Regions from separate parts of the Telluria mixta genome, predicted to be linked through region 2. Evidence: predicted binding sites of a transcription regulator. Region 2 holds the regulator's gene; each other region holds the start of a gene.

What was found. Region 2 encodes sigma-54, which starts transcription at its own class of promoters, with help from an activator protein. Its sites were predicted from a motif close to TGGCANGNAANCTGCTTT; they were not measured.
Region 1: P0M04_RS11745 (pilin) is a predicted target of sigma-54. The motif match lies at 2,380-2,397, and genes of this name have one in related genera.
Region 3: P0M04_RS08150 (PEP-CTERM sorting domain-containing protein) is a predicted target of sigma-54. The motif match lies at 1,451-1,468, and genes of this name have one in related genera.

The regions. Positions count from the first base shown of each region.
Region 1 covers NZ_CP119520.1:2,635,077-2,639,474, forward strand. The annotation lists gene P0M04_RS11730 (DUF2889 domain-containing protein) at 1-22, shown strand, start outside; gene sucC (ADP-forming succinate--CoA ligase subunit beta) at 105-1,274, shown strand; gene sucD (succinate--CoA ligase subunit alpha) at 1,292-2,173, shown strand; gene P0M04_RS11745 (pilin) at 2,477-2,941, shown strand; gene P0M04_RS11750 (flagellar brake protein) at 3,036-3,752, opposite strand; gene P0M04_RS11755 (S9 family peptidase) at 3,868-4,398, opposite strand, start outside.
Region 2 covers NZ_CP119520.1:1,505,742-1,510,139, forward strand. The annotation lists gene P0M04_RS06605 (APH(3')-II family aminoglycoside O-phosphotransferase) at 1-277, opposite strand, end outside; gene P0M04_RS06610 (Rv1443c family protein) at 274-735, opposite strand; gene P0M04_RS06615 (enoyl-CoA hydratase/isomerase family protein) at 743-1,819, opposite strand; gene hpf (ribosome hibernation-promoting factor, HPF/YfiA family) at 1,922-2,281, opposite strand; gene P0M04_RS06625 (RNA polymerase factor sigma-54) at 2,359-3,873, opposite strand; gene lptB (LPS export ABC transporter ATP-binding protein) at 3,876-4,398, opposite strand, start outside.
Region 3 covers NZ_CP119520.1:1,843,320-1,847,717, forward strand. The annotation lists gene P0M04_RS08145 (glycosyltransferase) at 68-1,354, shown strand; gene P0M04_RS08150 (PEP-CTERM sorting domain-containing protein) at 1,544-2,443, shown strand; gene P0M04_RS08155 (PEP-CTERM sorting domain-containing protein) at 2,757-3,653, shown strand; gene P0M04_RS08160 (nucleotidyltransferase domain-containing protein) at 3,720-4,398, opposite strand, start outside.

The sequences.
Region 1 (4,398 bases), 1.1 Mb from region 2:
TCTCAAGGCGGTGCCGGGGTAGTGTCGTCCGGAGTAGACTCCGGGTTTGTCGCTTTTTTATTCAACCGCATTTCTAAATCAGTAACAGAAGAAGGGAAGCCAGCATGAAAATCCATGAGTATCAGGGCAAAGAGATCCTCCGAAAATTCGGAGTGACCGTTCCGCGCGGCATTCCGTGCCTGTCGGTCGACGAGGCTGTCAAAGCCGCTGAAGAGCTGGGCGGACCGGTCTGGGTGGTCAAGGCCCAGATCCATGCTGGCGGCCGTGGCAAAGGCGGTGGCGTGAAAGTCGCCAAGTCGCTGGAACAAGTGCGCGAATACGCGAACCAGATCCTGGGCATGCAGCTGGTGACCCACCAGACCGGTCCGGAAGGCCAGAAAGTCCGCCGTCTGCTGATCGAAGAAGGCGCCGACATCAAGAAAGAACTGTACGTGTCGCTGGTCACCGACCGCGTCACCCAGAAAGTCGTGCTGATGGCCTCGTCGGAAGGCGGCATGGACATCGAAGAAGTTGCACACAGCAACCCGGAAAAGATCCACAACGTCGTGATCGAGCCGAGCGTCGGCCTGACCGATGCGGATGCCGACGACATCGCCCGCAAGATCGGCGTGCCGGAAGGCTCGATCGCCGCTGCGCGCGCGAACCTGCAAGGCCTGTACAAAGCGTACTGGGAAACCGACGCATCGCTGGCTGAAATCAACCCGCTGATCATCACCGGCGACGGCAAGGTCATCGCCCTGGACGCCAAGTTCAACTTCGACTCGAACGCCCTGTTCCGTCACCCGGAAATCGTCGCCTACCGCGACCTGGACGAAGAAGATCCGGCCGAAGTCGAAGCATCGAAATTCGACCTGGCGTACATCTCGCTGGACGGTAACATCGGCTGCCTCGTGAACGGCGCCGGTCTGGCAATGGCCACCATGGACACCATCAAGCTGTTCGGCGGCGAGCCGGCCAACTTCCTGGACGTCGGCGGCGGCGCAACCGCCGAGAAGGTCACCGAAGCCTTCAAGATCATGCTGAAGAACCCGGGCCTGAAAGCCATCCTGGTCAACATCTTCGGCGGCATCATGCGCTGCGACGTGATCGCCGAAGGCGTGATCACCGCATCGAAGGCCGTGTCGCTGCAAGTGCCGCTGGTCGTCCGCATGAAGGGCACCAACGAAGACCTGGGCAAGAAGATGCTGGCCGACTCCGGCCTGCCGATCATCTCGGCCGACACCATGGAAGACGCAGCGAAGCAGGTCGTTGCCGCTGCAGCTGGCCAAGCCTAATTCGCAAAGGAAATAACATGTCGATTCTGATTAACAAAGACACCAAAGTCATCACCCAAGGTATCACCGGCAAGACCGGCCAATTCCACACCCGCATGTGCCGCGACTACGCGAACGGCCGTGAAGCCTTCGTCGCAGGCGTGAACCCGAAGAAAGCCGGTGAGGACTTCGAGGGTATCCCCATCTTCGCGAGCGTCAAGGAAGCCAAGCAGAACACCGGCGCCACCGTGTCGGTCATCTACGTTCCGCCGGCAGGCGCTGCCGCCGCCATCTGGGAAGCCGTGGAAGCCGAGCTGGACCTGGCAATCTGCATCACCGAAGGCATCCCTGTCCGTGACATGATGGAAGTCAAGGACCGCATGGCCAAGGCCGGTTCGAAGACCCTGCTGCTGGGCCCGAACTGCCCGGGTCTGATCACCCCGGACGAGATCAAGATCGGCATCATGCCGGGTCACATCCACAAGAAAGGCCGCATCGGCGTCGTGTCCCGTTCGGGCACGCTGACGTATGAAGCCGTCGGCCAGCTGACCGCACTGGGCCTCGGCCAGTCGTCGGCAGTCGGCATCGGTGGCGACCCGATCAACGGTCTGAAGCACATCGACGTGATGAAGATGTTCAACGACGATCCGGACACGGACGCCGTCATCATGATCGGCGAGATCGGCGGCCCGGACGAAGCCAATGCTTCGTACTGGATCAAGGACAACATGAAGAAGCCGGTCGTCGGCTTCATCGCCGGCGTCACCGCGCCGCCGGGCAAGCGCATGGGCCACGCCGGCGCGCTGATCTCGGGCGGTGCCGATACCGCCGACGCCAAGCTGGAAATCATGGAAGCCTGCGGTATCAAGGTCACCAAGAACCCGTCGGAAATGGCTCGTCTGCTGAAGGCGATGCTGTAATCCTGCGGATTCGCATCCGATGAACGGGACGCTTCGGCGTCCCGTTTTTTTTGTACTGACAATTTTTGTCGCAACTCAACAAAAACGGTCGGGGTGACAATTTTCGCCAACCCAGCGTGACAAAAATTGTCATGCGGCAATGCAAAAAACACGCAAAAACCCACAATTCGATGGCACCGTGCTAACGATTCCGTACGGAAATGTCCTGGCACGCCGATTGCATAGTGTAAAGGGCAGAAGCAAGCAGTAACCGGATACGAAGTACCCCTTTAATTTTGCAGTGCCCCCACCTGGAGAGACATCATGAAAGCACCGAAAATCGTCAAGAAAGCCCAAGCCGGCTTCACCCTGATCGAACTGATGATCGTTGTCGCGATTATCGGTATCCTGGCCGCCGTGGCCATCCCGGCTTACCAGAACTACGTCGCCAAGTCGAAGTTCACGGCTGCGCTGGCTGAAGTGTCGGCTGGTAAAACTGCCTTCGACGTCAAGCTGAACGATGGCGCAACTATTGCCGCCCCGGCAGATATCGGCCTGCCCGCCAGCACCGCCCCGACGACGAACTGCAAGTTCGGCGCCGGCTCCGACAACATCGTTTGCAAAATCCAGGGCGGCCCGGCTACCGTCAAGGATAAAAACATCAAGCTGACGCGCGGCACGGATGGCGCCTGGACGTGCAGCACCAGCGTGACCGCTGACGACGCAGCCAAGGTCATTCCGACCGGCGCCTGCCCGACCAGCGCTGCAACGATCACCGACCCGACCTAATCGGGCTGAAGTATGAAAAACCCGGCTGCGGCCGGGTTTTTTTTCGTTTACCGCGCAGTACGTCGGATCGCGCAATCGCCATCCATCCAGACGATCAGACGATCTTCTGCCGATCCGCCAGCAACGCCTCGTACGTCAGGTTCTGCAGCAGCGTGTAGTGCACGGGATCGAGGTCCACGAACTGCACGCCGTACGCAAACCCCTCGGCCTGTTCCGTCCCGCCCGAGAGGGCGCTGATGTTGCGCACGGCCGCGCGCGTACGGACGCGGATTTCCTGGTTATTGGGCGGCGCCAGCAGGGCGAATTCCAGGTCGATTTCGTCCTCGTCCTGGGGCAGGCTCTTCTTCGATTCGATGCGGGCGCCGTTCACGCTCAGGTTCGTCAGCAGGCAATCGGCGCCCGGCACGGTGGCGTTTTTCGGGATGACCTTGGCGGGAATGTCGACCTTGACCCGCATCGCCGTGCGCAGGCTCGTGCCCTGGATCGTGCGCGGGAACGAGATGTGGGCGTACAGCAGCGGCCGCCCGAACACGCGTTCGACCGTGCACGCGAACGAGCACACGTGGATGCCCGAGAACACGCGCATCGTCACCCGCTCGCCCTCGACCAGCGGGATCGGCGCGCCGTTATCCATCGGGATCTTGACGATCAGGTATTCGTCCTTCAACCAGCCGATCAGCGTGGAGAAGTGCTGCACGGGTTTCAGGCGCCGGTGCGTGATGAATTGCAGGCGTACGCCCACCTGCAGGTTCATCGACTCGAATTCGAATTCCTGGGGTTTGAGTTCGCGGTCCGCTTGCGGGTCGTTCATGATGTTTTCATCTCAGAAGCGGGCAATAGTAGCACCGAGGCAATTCTTTGGAAACGAAAAAAACGCCTGTACGTACAGGCGTTTTTCGTCATCCAGGCAACAATTACACGTGGATTTACTGCTTCAGGTGCTGGTCCAGCCAGCCGATCACGGTGTGATGCCACAGCACGGAATTGGCCGGCTTCAGCACCCAGTGGTTCTCGTCCGGGAACACCAGCAGCTTGCTGTCGATGCCGCGCCGCTGCAGCGCCGTGAACGTGGACAGGCCCTGGGCCGTGGGGATGCGGAAGTCGAGGTCGCCCTGCACGACGAGCATCGGCGTCTTCCACTTGTTCACGTGCAACACCGGGTTGAAGCGCTCATGCTTGTCCGGCACGCTGAAGTACGGACCGCCGTTTTCCCAATCGGTGAACCATTGTTCCTCGGTCGAATAGGCCATGCCGCGGGTGTCGAACACGCCGTCGTGGTTGACGATGCACTTGAAACCGTCGGACCAGTTACCCTCGATCCAGTTCATCATGTAGCCGCCATACGACGCGCCCAGCGCGCACGCGTGCGGGCGGTCCAGCCAGGCATATTTCGCGGTGGCCGCGGCCAGGCCTTTTTTCAGGTCCTCGAGCGGCTTGCCGCCCCAGTCGCCGCTGAT
Region 2 (4,398 bases):
CGCGCCCCGGCACGGCGCCCAGCAGCAGCCAGTCCGTCCCGTCCTCCGACGCGGCATCGAGCACCGGCGCGCACGGCATGCCGGTGCCGGCCAGCCAGCGCAGCCTCTCCCCTTCGTCGCGCAATTCGGCCAGCGACCCGGCCGGTTCGAATTTCGCGAACAGCACGGGGCGATCCGGTGCGTCGAGGCGGAACACGTCCGCTTCCGAACAACCGATGTCCTGGCGCGTCCAGCGGTAGCCGGCCAGGCGTGTCTTCCAGGCGGTGGGTGTTTTCATTTGGCTCCTTTGCCGAAGTGCCGGCGCAGCCGCGCGTGGCGATGGCGGAAGAACAGCGCCACGCCCGCGCGCACGAGCGCGCGCGGCAGCAGGCGCGGACGGAACATCAGGTTGTCGACGACGGTGGTGCCCCGCGCGGACGGCGCGACGATGCGTTCGTGCTGCCAGAACGCCATCGACAGCATCGGCGAGCGTTCGAGGAAGCGCCGGCCCGGCTCCAGTTCGACGAGCGTGAGGTCGCTCCGGTCGATGGGGAGCACGCGCAGCAACAGCAGCCAACTGCGGCACAGACGCTGTCCCGGCACGAAGGCGTCCAGAGGCAGCGCACGTATCCCGCGCGGGAACGTCATGCGCAGCAGCGGCGCCATCTCGTCGGCGATGCCCTCGACGGACGTGACCCGGCGCCACACCGTGTCCGGCGCGGCGGCCAGCTCGGATTCGAAACGCAGCGAGATCACAACTCAGTTACAGGTCACGCAGTGGATGCGCGTGATCGGGCCAGACAGGCGCGAAGAACCAGGCGACCATCTCCGGCGTGACCGCATCGAGCGTGGGCGGATTCCACCGCGGCGCATTGTCCTTGTCGATCACGAGCGCGCGCACGCCTTCGAGCACTTCGCCGTGTTCGAACGTGCGGCGCACGAGCGAGCGCTCCATGCGCAGGCAGTCCGCCACGCCAAGACTCCCACCGCGCACGAGCATCTCGCGCGTCACGGACATCATCAGCGGCGAGCGCTGGCGCATCGTGGCCAGCGCCTTTTGCGCGAACGGGCCCGCATCCGTCTCCAGCGACGCCATCACGGCCGCGACGGAGTCCGCGCCGAAGTGGCGGTCGATCGCCTCGCGCTGCGCTTCCAGTTCGCTGGCGCCGGCAGAGAACGGCGCGGCGAACGCGCGGATCGCGGCGGGCAGCTCCGCGCCCGGCGTCGTCTCGATCAGCGCGCGCAGCGCATCCAGCTGCGCGCCTGGCACGAACACGTCGGCGAGACCGACGTAGATCGCGTCCGCCGCGCCGATGGTCACGCCCGTCACGCCGAGGTAGTGGCCCAGGCGGCCCGGTGCATGCGAAAGAAAATGGCTGCCGCCCACGTCCGGGAACAGGCCGATGTTCACTTCAGGCATGGCGATCTTCGAGCGCTCCGTCACGATGCGCAGGCCGCAGTCCGGCCCGCCCTGCGCGATGCCCATGCCGCCGCCCATCACGACGCCGTCCATCAGGGAGATGAACGGCTTCGGATAAAAGTGAATGAGGTGATTGAGCGCGTATTCCTCGGTGAAAAAATCTTCCAGCAGCGGGCTGCCCGTCTGCGGCGTGGCCCTGCCCGCTTCGTGGAAAAAGCGGATGTCGCCGCCGGCGCACAAGGCCTTGTCGCTGCTGCTCTTGATGACGACGGCGTCGATGCCGGCATCGATGCGCCAGGCGAGCAGCGTGGCGGTGAGCGCGCGGACCATGTCCAGCGACAGCGAGTTCAATGCCTTCGGGCGGTCCAGGGTGATGATGCCGGTGCGGTTGGCGACCCGCGATAAAACGTAGTCGGTCATGTCTCGTTGTTATTGAAATAATCAGACCGACATTGTAGCGCCCATAAAAACGAAAAGGGCGCCGATGCGCCCTTCGTTTCTGGTGCTACTGCACGCGTGGCATCACGCCGCGGCGGGCTCTTCCTCCCCACCCTCGGACATGCGCTTGATACACGCGTTGTCATGATCCTTGAGCATTTGCTTGTATTTGACGACCTGGCGGTCCAGGCGGTCCATCAACATGTCGATCGCGGCGTATAGGTCGTGCGCGGCACTGGCGACATGGACGATCTTGCCCGCGAGGCGCAGGTTGATCTCGGCTTTCTGGCGTTTTTCTTTCTCGGTGAGATTGTCGATGCAGAGGATGACGTGGGAGTCGATCACTTGATCGAAATGACGGGTGATGCGTTCGAGCTTGTTCTGTACGTATTCTCGGATGGCTGGAGTTACATCGAGATGATGTCCGCTGATTGTGAGATTCATACACACTCCTTTGAAGATGCACTGCCGTCAAGTGCGCGCATCCGGCGCAATGGGCCAGTGGTGTTGCAAGAGCTTTGCTACAGGGATTTGCGGAGACTAACGGGTGGGATCTTCAGCGCCTCACGGTACTTCGCAACCGTGCGTCGCGCGATAACCATTCCCTGTTCCCCTAGCATCTCCGCGATCTTGCTGTCGGATAAAGGGTTCTTGGGGTCTTCTGCTCCTGTCAGTTGAACGATGAGTGCCCGTATTGCCGTCGACGATGCTTCGCCTCCCGCTTCGGTGGCAACGTGACTCCCGAAGAAATACTTCAACTCGAACATGCCGTGCGGGGTCAGCATATATTTCTGAGTTGTGACTCGAGAAATTGTGCTCTCGTGTAGACCTAGTGTATCAGCTATCTCACGTAAAACAAGGGGCCGCATCGCGACTGCGCCATGGGAAAAAAAGTTGCGCTGGCGATCGACAATTGCCTGAGCTACACGGAGGATCGTGTCGAAGCGCTGGCGCATGTTCTTGATGAGCCACTTGGCTTCCTGCAACTGCGCGTTCATCTGCGTTTCCGATTTGCCCTGCTTCATCAGCGAGGCGTACAGGCTGTTCACGCGCAGGCGCGGCATCACTTCCGGATTCAGTTGCACGCTCCAGCCATCCTTGGCGCGGCGCACGATCACGTCGGGAACCACGAAGTCCGACACGTCCGACGCGAACGCCGCGCCCGGATGCGGATTGCACTGGCGGATGACGGCCTGGGCTTCGCGCAGGTCTTCGTCGTCGCAATCGAGCGCCTTCTTCAGCTTGTTGAATTCGCGCTGCGCGAACCACGTCAGGTATTTTTCGACGATGACGAGCGCCATGCGCCGCGTGACCATCGGCACACCGGGCATGCGGCGGATCTGCAGGGCCAGGCATTCGGCCGCGCTGCGCGCGCCCACGCCGGGCGGGTCCATGCTTTGCACGAGAGCGAGCGCCGTGCGCAATTCCTCGAACTCGATTTCCAGTTCTTCCGGCAGGCGCGCGTGGATGTCTTCCAGCGGTTCTTCCAGATAGCCGTTGTCGTCGAGCGCATCGACGACGAGCTCCACGAGCGCGCAGTCGCGCGCCGCGCAGCACGTCATGCGCACCTGTTCCATCAAATGTTCGCGCAGGGTGACGGGGCTCGCCTCCAGCTGCGGGCGGCCGTCCTCCTCCTCGCCGCCGCCGCTGCCGCTGCGGCCGTATTCGCCCCAGTCCTCGCCGCCTTCGCCGCCACCTTCTCCGCTGTCGCCGCCGGCGTCACCGCCTTCGCCATTGCCGCTCTCGGCGGGCGCACTGCCGCCTTCTTCGCCGTTGCCCTGGGCGGCGGGCGCCTCGCCCGCCTGCGATGACGCCGGCGCGCCGATGGTGGCGTTATTTATGGCACCGTCCGCCAGCAGGCGCACGGAGCGGTCGAGCGGATCGTCGAGCCGTTCGAGCAGCGGATTCTCGCTCAGGACCTGCTCGATTTCCTGGTGGAGCTCGAGCGTGGACAGCTGCAGCAGGCGGATCGACTGCTGCAGTTGCGGCGTCAGTGCAAGGTGCTGTGAGGTCTTGAGTTGCAGCGTCTGTTTCATGACTACATTCGGAAGTGTTCGCCCAGGTAGACGCGGCGCACCGATTCGTTGGCGATGATGTCGTCGGGTCGGCCGGATGCCAGCACCGCCCCCTGGTTGATGATGTAGGCGCGGTCGCAGATGCCCAGCGTCTCGCGCACATTGTGGTCCGTGATCAGCACGCCGATGCCGCGCTCCTTCAGGAAGCGCACGATACGTTGGATCTCGATGACGGCAATTGGATCCACGCCGGCGAACGGTTCGTCCAGCAGCACGAAGCGCGGATTGGTCGCGAGCGCGCGCGCGATCTCCACACGGCGGCGTTCGCCACCGGACAGCGACAGCGCCGGACTCTCGCGCAGCTTCTCGATCTGCAGCTCGGCCAGCAGCTCGTCGAGACGTTCGGTGATGCGCGCCTTGGTGAGCGGCTTGCCGTTCTCGCGCTGCAATTCCAGCACGGCGCGGATGTTCTCTTCCACCGTCAGCTTGCGGAACACCGACGCTTCCTGCGGCAGGTACGACAGACCCAGCAGCGCGCGCCGGTGG
Region 3 (4,398 bases), 340 kb from region 2:
GCGTGTCCGCGCCGTCGGCGCCGCCCGCCTGGCACGTTCCCGCAACCCTCTTTCGATCGATACCCCTATGGAACGTATCAAAATCCTGTTCTTTGCGGAAGCCGTGACGCTCGCCCACGTCGGCCGCCCCATCGCCCTTGCGCAATCCCTCGATCCCGCACGTTTCGACGTGCACGTTGCGTGCGCGGATGGCTATGAATTCTGCTTCAACGGGACGCAATTCACCCGCTGGACCATACACAGCATTCCCAGCCAGCAATTCCTCGACGCACTCGCAGGCGGCAAGCCGGTGTACAGCACGGCGACGCTCGCGGGCTACGTCGAGGACGACCTGCGCGTGCTCGACGCCGTCCGTCCCGACATCGTCGTCGGCGATTTTCGCCTGTCGCTCTCGGTCAGTGCGCGGCTGCGCCGGATACCGTACGTGTCGCTGATGAATGCCTACTGGAGTCCGTACGTCGTGCAGCATTACGCCGTCCCGCACATCCCGCTGACGCGCCTCCTGCCGATCCGCATCGCGAATGCGATCTTCCGCATGGCGCGTCCGGTCGCGTTCGCCTCGCATTCCGTGCCGCTGAACCGCGTACGCCGCCAATACGGCCTGCCGTCGCTGGGCACCGACCTGCGCAAGGTCTATACGGATGCCGACTACAGCATGTATGCCGACGTTCCCGACCTGTTCCCGCCGAAGAGCCTGCCTCAACAGCACGCCTATATCGGTCCCATCATCTGGGCGCCGCCGCTGGCCAAGCCGGACTGGTGGGATAAATTGCCGGAAGATAAGCCTATCGTCTACGTCACGCTCGGCAGCTCCGGCCAGGGCCGCCTCCTGCCGCTGGTGCTGGAAGCGCTGGCGCCGCTGCCGGTGACCGTCATCGCGGCCACGGCCGGGACGATCGACGTGGCCAGCGCGCCTGCGAACGCGTTCGTCGCCCCCTATCTGCCGGGCGACCTGGCGGCGCAGCGCGCCAGCCTCGTTGTCTGCAACGGCGGCAGCCCGACCAGCCAGCAGGCGTTGGCCGCCGGCGTGCCGGTGCTGGGCGTCGCCAGCAATCTCGATCAGTTCCTGAACATGAGTGGCGTCATCAAGGCCGGTGCCGGCGCCCTGCTGCGCGCCGACCGCTTCCGCGCCAAGAAGCTGACGCGCCAGGTGCGCGCAATGCTCGACGATCCGGCGCTGGCGGCAGGAGCCCGTCGCGTGGCCGAAGCATTCGCCAACTATCCTGCGGCGCAACGCATGACGGCGTTCCTTGAAGGTGTGCAGGCGTTCCACCGCCATGCGCCGACCGCCTATGTGGAGATCAACGGCGCTGCAACCAAGGATCAAAACGGCGCTTTGACGAACGTTATGTAGTGACTGTCGGAATTTTTTACAGCAGACAGTTCCCCAGATCGGGTAGTTTATTGCAATTCTTCATAAGTCGTTGATTTAGAACAGCAGCACGCAGGCTGGCACGGCTCTTGCATTAACGTGTTCATGAGCCGCAACGACAACACGCGGTTTAACCGAACAAACTTAACAAGCATCCACACTGGAGCCTACATGAAGAATTCGTTCCGCAAATTGATCCCGGTCGCAGCCGCCTTCGGTCTGGTCTTCGCCGCATCGTCGGCACAAGCATTCACCCTGAAAAACGGTACCGGCACCACGTACGCAACCGACGTGTCCAGCCTGGACTGGAACTCGACCGGTAGCGGCATCGCCAAAGGCGTCGCAAGCGGTACGAAACTGACCCAAGGTACGAAATTTGATTTCCTGTACCAAGCGAACCTGTCTTCGGTCAACGGCAACACCACCGGCAATTTCCGCGGCAACCTGGACTCCACCGGTGACGGCAAGCCGAACGACTCGTCGGCATTCGAATTCACGATCGTGGCCAAGCTGAGCGAATACGTGCGCACCTCGTCCGTCGATCTGGTGAACGGTACGGTGAGCGCCACCTTCGGCCTGCAAAACACGGTCGGCGCGAATAAAGTCGCGATCTACTACGATACCAAAGCCAATTCCTTCACCAGCAAAGGTACCGGTTTCGACGACGGCGTCATGGTTGCCCTGCTGACCGTGGATCCGACCTACACGCTGTCGACGTTCACCACCACCATCGCTACCGGCAGCGGCCTGGGCTCGACCAAGATGAAGGCGACCGTCCTGGAGGCGGGCGACTTCATCAACCAGAACTACCTGGCTGGCCTGACGCAGGTGACCTTCAACTACGACTCGAACCTGAACCTGCCGGCAGGCGATTCGATCACCAGCGCATTCCACTCTGGCCCTGGCGACAACACGCTGTTCCCGTCGTATAGCGTGCAGCCGGGCGACCTGGTGTTCAAGGTCGACGGCGCAACCGCTGTCAACGTTCCGGAACCGGCCAGCATCATGCTGCTGGGCATGGGCATGCTGGGCCTGGTTGGCGCCAAGCGCCGCCGTGCTCCGAAGGCCTGATTCAGACAGGCATCAGCACCAGATAAAACCGCGGCCTCGGCCGCGGTTTTTTTTTGCGTATCTCGATTTCCCTACGATATGAACGATTCCCGCTGAGCATTCTTTCTTAAAATCATCTAAAAACTTTACGTCAGGACACATAAAAAATCGGAATTTTTTACAGTTCCGCATCAACGGCTCCACGTTTTCCACCTAAGTCCTTGATTTATAAAAATAAGTAAAAACTGGCACGGGGATTGCATTAAGTGGGAACAAGCCCGCAGAACGCGGAGCTTATACCGAACAACTTAATAAGCATCCACTTGGAGCCAACATGAAGAATTCGTTCCGCAAATTGATTCCGGTTGCAGCCGCACTCGGATTCGCATTCGCTGCATCGTCGGCACAAGCATTCACTCTGCAAGACGGTAGCGGCGGTGTCTACGCTACCGACGTGACCAGCCTGGACTGGAACTCGACCGGCAGCGGCGTTGCCAAGGGGATCCCGAGCGCTGCGCAGCTGACCCAAGGCCGTACATTCGACTTCCTGTACCAAGCCAACCTGTCCGCCGTCAACGGCAACACGACCGGCAACTTCCGCGGCAACCTGGACTCCACGGCAAACGGCGCCCCGAACGACTCCTCGGCGTTCGAATTCACGATCGTGGCAAAGCTGAGCGAATTCGTGAAAACGTCCAGCACGTCGGGCACCACGCTGAACGCAAGCTTTGGCCTGAACAACACCCCGGGCGCGAATAAAGTCGCCATCTACTACGACACCAAAGCCAATGCCTTCACCAGCACCGGCACCGGTTTCGATGACGGCATCATGGTCGCCCTGCTGACCGTCGATCCGACCAGCACCCTGTCGACGTTCACCACCGACAGCGCCACCGGCATCGGTCTGGGTTCGACCAAGATGACCGCTTCGATCCTGGAGGCAGGTGACTTCATCGACCAGAACTACCTGGCCGGCCTGACGAATGTGACCTTCAAATACGACTCGAACCTGAACCTGCCGGCCGGCGACTCGCTGACCAACGGCTTCCACAAAGGTGGCGACGCGCTGTTCCCGGACTACAGCGTGACCCCGAGCGACCTGGTGTTCAAGGTCGACGGCGCCTTCTCGGTCGAGAACGGCCGCGTGCCGGAACCGGGCAGCATCATGCTGCTGGGTATGGGCATGCTGGGCCTGGTCGGCGCCAAGCGCCGCCGTGCTCCGAAGGCCTGATTCAGACAGGCAGCAGTACCATGCAAAACCGCGGCCTCGGCCGCGGTTTTTTTACGTCCCGACGGGTCAGGCCGTCTGCGTGTCGTTCTTCCCGCTGAGGAACGCTTTATGGAACAGATGCCGGGCCAGCAGCAACGGCGGCATACGCAGCCAGTTCCCGCGCACATACAAGGCAAAGTGCGCCGCGTCGCTGAAGGCGTCCGCGCAACTCGCATGCAGCGGCAGCAGCGCGCGCCCGAACAACCGGTCCATCAGCCACAGCAGGGCTGCGTTCGGCCCCTCCGGCGCCACCGCCGCCTGGACTGCCGGCGGGACAACGGTGCCGAGCAGGCGCGGACAATAACGCAGCGCATAGAACAGCGGACGCCCAAGCTCGAGCTCGCGCGCCCGCGCCGGCAGCGCTTCCCAGAACCCGGGTTCCTTGCCGAATTGCGTCAGCAGCCGGTGCAGGTCGACGAGGTCGCGCAAACCCTTGTCGAATTCGCCGTCGAAGAACAGGTGCACGGCACTGTGCAGGACCATGTCCGCCGGCGACAACGTGGCCAGATGCGGCTCGCCCGCGATCGGACGAGCGCTCGCGCGCAGCTTGACCGGATCCGGGCGCACGGGTGCCGTTTCCGGCAGGATCGCATGGTGCACGTCGATCGAGTTGGCGCGCCGGGCATGCTGCATCGGCGGCAGCTCGTGCATCCATTCCCGGTAGTAGCGCTGGTCGTACGCGTCGTGGTGGGTGGTGATCCAGCCG